Regions from separate parts of the Pseudomonas sp. FG13 genome, predicted to be linked through region 1. Evidence: riboswitches for the same ligand, from Rfam matches in the RefSeq annotation. Region 1 holds a riboswitch; the other holds the start of a gene.
The links. Region 1 has a riboswitch for cobalamin ahead of cobO (cob(I)yrinic acid a,c-diamide adenosyltransferase). Riboswitches for the same ligand answer to the same signal wherever they lie in the genome.
Positions count from the first base shown of each region.

Region 2: another riboswitch for cobalamin. It lies ahead of cobW (cobalamin biosynthesis protein CobW); the one in region 1 lies ahead of cobO (cob(I)yrinic acid a,c-diamide adenosyltransferase).

Region 1 is NZ_JBMDKO010000019.1:20,113-22,309, reverse strand. It holds gene ACODTO_RS16490 (PQQ-dependent sugar dehydrogenase) at 1-302, opposite strand, end outside; gene ACODTO_RS16485 (hypothetical protein) at 369-953, opposite strand; cobalamin riboswitch at 1,114-1,313, shown strand; gene cobO (cob(I)yrinic acid a,c-diamide adenosyltransferase) at 1,395-2,021, shown strand; gene ACODTO_RS16475 (cobyrinic acid a,c-diamide synthase CobB) at 2,018-2,197, shown strand, end outside.
Region 2 is NZ_JBMDKO010000001.1:52,183-54,379, forward strand. It holds gene ACODTO_RS00240 (CbtB domain-containing protein) at 1-13, opposite strand, end outside; cobalamin riboswitch at 120-343, opposite strand; cobalamin riboswitch at 537-751, shown strand; gene cobW (cobalamin biosynthesis protein CobW) at 850-1,914, shown strand; gene cobN (cobaltochelatase subunit CobN) at 1,918-2,197, shown strand, end outside.

The DNA of each region.
Region 1 (2,197 bases):
TTGGGCGGGGCGTTGGTTTCCGCCACCAGCACGTCGCCATTGGGCAGCACGTAGAGCCAGCGCGGATGGTCCAGTCCCTCAGCGAACGCCCCTACTTGCAGGCCTTCGGCCGCGGTTGGCTTGGCGCCCTGGGGCCAGCCGACGGCTTCGGCGATGTTGACGGTGGGGACCAGGGTCTTGTTCGGTTCGGGCAGTTTTGGCGATGGGCCAGTGCCGTCGGAGACTTGCAGTGTGGAAGACTCGCCACAAGCGACAAGCCCTGCGGCGAGGGCGACGATCAGGAGGTGCGGTGGCTTGAGCATGCTGGCTTCCCTATGAATGCATGTGGTTATTCATAGAGAAGCATATACCGGCGATGGTTCAACCGGTCAGCCGTGGGCCTGCTTGAACAGCACGGCGATGCCCGGATGGTAATGACCGGCCTCGTTGCGCAACTTGCGATAGTTGTAAGGAAAGTACCAGGCCACGGCGCAGGTGTTTTCCTTTTGCAGGTCTTCGATCATGTCCTGGAGTTCTTCGGGCGTAGTGCTTTGCTGGGCTTTTTGCGGGGCGACGAACAGGCAGCCCAGCTTCAGGTCAGTGGCGTAGCTGATGCGCTTGGCATCGCTGGTGACATCCAGCAGGGGTTGGGTCAGGTTGAGGCTCTTGACCTTAGGCCAGCGTTGGGTGGCCTGGATGAACGCGCGGTCCTCGGCCCCGGCAATGAACAGGTCGGCACTGACGTTGCGTTCGCCTTCTTCATTCTGTTTGCGGGTTGCGGTGTGTTGCAGCGTGACCATCTCGGCCATCCAGGCGGCGGCCGAGAGCAGGCCGAGGTTGGCTTTTTCATCGAACCAGTAAGGCGTGTCGTTATCGCCGCGCACGGCGTTGTAGCGATCGATACAGTCAAACCAGCGTTCCAGCACCGGGCGCAGAAATTCCAGCCTTGGATTGCTGATGATCATGCCTTGCATGTTTTTTGCCCTCTTGTTTTTGTGATATCGGGTCGTAATGCCTATTTGATATCACTTGCCGCAGCGTGACACAAGATTGGCGTCACTTTATTGATCCAGGCCCATGATCAGTGCTGGGCTCGTGGCGGCTTTAATTGACGCTCCATCCCCAACCCTCTAACCTTCGCGACTTGTTTCAGGTGCTCTGTGGCCCGGGTCGACAGAGTGAAACAGGGAAACCGGTGAGAACCCGGCGCTGCCCCCGCAACGGTAAATGAGTCAAAGCTGCCAGCAAGCCACTGTGTCTCGACATGGGAAGGCGCGCAGCCCGGCATCACGCCGCTCATGAGCCCGGAGACCGGCCTGATTCATCCAACGGCATCACGGTGGGCGATGCCAGGCTTGTTGCCGTCTTTTCCTGTGCCCGCCTGCCGTTACCCAGTCCCCAACGGAGGCTTCCCCATGACCGGCTCCCCCAATACAGATGCGTCCGACCGCGACGAGCGTCACCTGGCGCGCATGCTGCGCAAAAAAGCCGTGATCGACGAGCGTATCGCCAATGCCCCGAACGAATGCGGCTTGCTGCTGGTGCTGACCGGCAACGGCAAGGGCAAGAGCAGTTCGGCCTTCGGCATGCTGGCCCGGGCCATGGGGCATGGGATGCAATGTGGCGTGGTGCAGTTCATCAAGGGCCGCAACAGCACTGGTGAGGAGTTGTTCTTCCGGCGCTTCCCGGAGCAGGTGCGCTTTCATGTCATGGGCGAAGGGTTTACCTGGGAAACCCAGGATCGACAGCGCGACATCGCAGCCGCCGAAGCGGCCTGGGCGGTGTCGCGTCAGTTGCTGAGCGATCCGTCCATTGGCCTGGTGGTGCTCGACGAACTGAACATTGCCCTCAAGCATGGTTACCTCGATCTCGATCAGGTCCTGAGCGATCTGCAGGCGCGTCCTCCCATGCAGCATGTCGTGGTGACCGGTCGCGGCGCCAAGCCGGAAATGATCGAGCTGGCGGACACCGTCACCGAAATGGGCATGATCAAGCACGCCTTCCAGGCCGGCATCAAGGCACAGAAAGGCGTCGAACTGTGAGTGACGCTTCGTTTCCGGACCGCCAATGCCCGGCGGTGCTGATTGCCGCCCCGGCGTCGGGGCAGGGCAAGACCACCGTCACCGCCGCCCTGGCCCGGTTGCATCGCAACCAGGGGCGCAAGGTGCGCGTATTCAAATGCGGCCCCGATTTCCTCGACCCGATGATCCTGGAGCGT
Region 2 (2,197 bases), on a different contig from region 1:
TGATGGTCGACATGGCGCTTCCCTCTGTTCTTGTCTTGGCCAGTGGGTAAATCGAGCGCAATGAAACCCCGGGCCAAAGCCCGCCAGGATTCGAACAGCGCCCGCCCACCGCGGGTTTGTTGATATTTGAATTGCGGGCCGGTCTCCGGGCTCACGAGGGGCAGGGCCCTTGGCCTTGCCTGCAAGCGTCACCTTCCCATGCCATGGGGCACAGTGGATCTGACGCTTCGCTCGCTTACCGTTGCGGGGGCAGCACCGGACTGACGTGGCCTTGAAGTAAAGCACACGATTCACCGGTTTCCCGTTTCACCCTGTGAAGGGCACCCGTAACAAATGGTCTGTGTAGCGACACAGACCCTGCACAGGAGAGCATGGGTGGGGGTGGGGCGTCAATGAAACCGAGTTGTGGCCATCGCGAGCAGGCTCGCTCCCACAGGGAAATGCGCTTCCAATGTGGGAGCGAGCCTGCTCGCGATGGGGCCCGCTCATGCACCCGCGAACTTATCCGCAGACATTGACCCGCCCGCACACCCTGCGTAGCCTTGCGCCTTCGAGGTTCTTCGGTTTGCGCCGAAGCTAAGAAGGGAACGCGGTCCAAGCCGCGGCTGCCCCCGCAACTGTGAACGGTGACGTTCCTGCCAGGCCACTGTGCATGCAGCACGGGAAGGCGCAGGAATTGCCAGGGCTTTCTATGAAAAGCCGGGATCGGCCCGCCGTCAGCCAGGAGACCTGCCTCGAGACAGATTCTCACTACAACCGGGCGGGGTGATCCGGTGGCGAAATCTTCCGCGCACGCCTGTGCCTGCGGTTGTCGTCCCGTTTGCCCGCCACCTTGCCAAAGGGCATCCGATGAAAACACTGGCCAAACTTCCCGTCACTATCGTTACCGGTTTCCTCGGCTCGGGTAAGACCACGCTGCTGCGACACATGCTCGACAATGCCCAGGGCCGGCGTATCGCGGTCATCGTCAACGAGTTCGGCGAGCTGGGCATCGACGGTGAGATCCTCAAGCAGTGCTCCATCGGTTGCACCGAAGAAGAAGCCAGCGGCCGAGTCTATGAACTGGCCAACGGTTGCTTGTGCTGCACCGTGCAGGAGGAGTTCTTCCCGGTGATGCGCGAGCTGGTGGCCCGGCGCGCCGACCTCGACCATATCCTCATCGAAACGTCCGGCCTGGCCTTGCCCAAGCCGTTGGTCCAGGCCTTCCAGTGGCCGGAAATCCGCAGTGCCTGCACCGTCGATGCGGTGATCACCGTGGTCGACAGCCCAGCCGTGGCCGCTGGCACCTTCGCCGCCTTCCCCGATCAGGTCGATGCCCAGCGCAAGCTCGATCCGAACCTGGACCACGAGTCGCCGTTGCATGAACTGTTCGCCGATCAGTTGGCGAGCGCCGACCTGGTGATCCTCAACAAGGCCGACCTGATCAGCCCGGAAGACCTGGCGAAAGTCCGTCTTGAAGTGGCCGAAGAACTGCCACCGGCGGTCAAGGTCATCGAAGCCAGCAACGGTCGCCTGCCGCTGGAAGTGCTGATCGGCCTGGGTGCCGGTTCCGAAGAGCACATCGATAGCCGCCATAGTCATCACGATCACCATCATGACGGCGACGAGGATGATCACGATCATGACGCCTTCGACTCCATTTCCATCGAACTGCCCCAGGCGGACGAAAGCTTGCTCCTGGACGCGCTGACCCAGTTGGTGGTCCAGCACGGCGTGCTGCGGGTCAAGGGTTTCGCGGCGATCCCGAACAAGCCGATGCGCTTGCTGATCCAAGGCGTCGGCACGCGTTTCGACAAGCATTTCGACCGCCAGTGGGGGGCCGACGAAGCCCGGGTGACGCGTCTGGTGTTGATCGGCCAGGCGCTGGATGCCGGGCTGCTTGAAGCGCAGTTGCGCGCCGCCCTCAGCGTCTAAGCCATGCACCTGCTCAGGACCCAGCCTGGCGGCTTCGTCTCGGATGACAACATCGCCGACCTGGGGCAAACCCCCGCCGAGCTGGTGATCCTGTGCAGCGGCGATTCCAGCCTGGCGCTGTTGGCCGAAGCGGCGCGCCAGTTGCCGGACGACTACCCGCAGTTTCGCCTCGCCAACCCGATGCAGGTGCAGAACCACGCCTCGGTGGACCTTTACGTCGAGGACGTGCTGCGTCACGCCAAGGTCATCCTGTTGTCGCTGCACGGCGGTATCGGCTACTGGC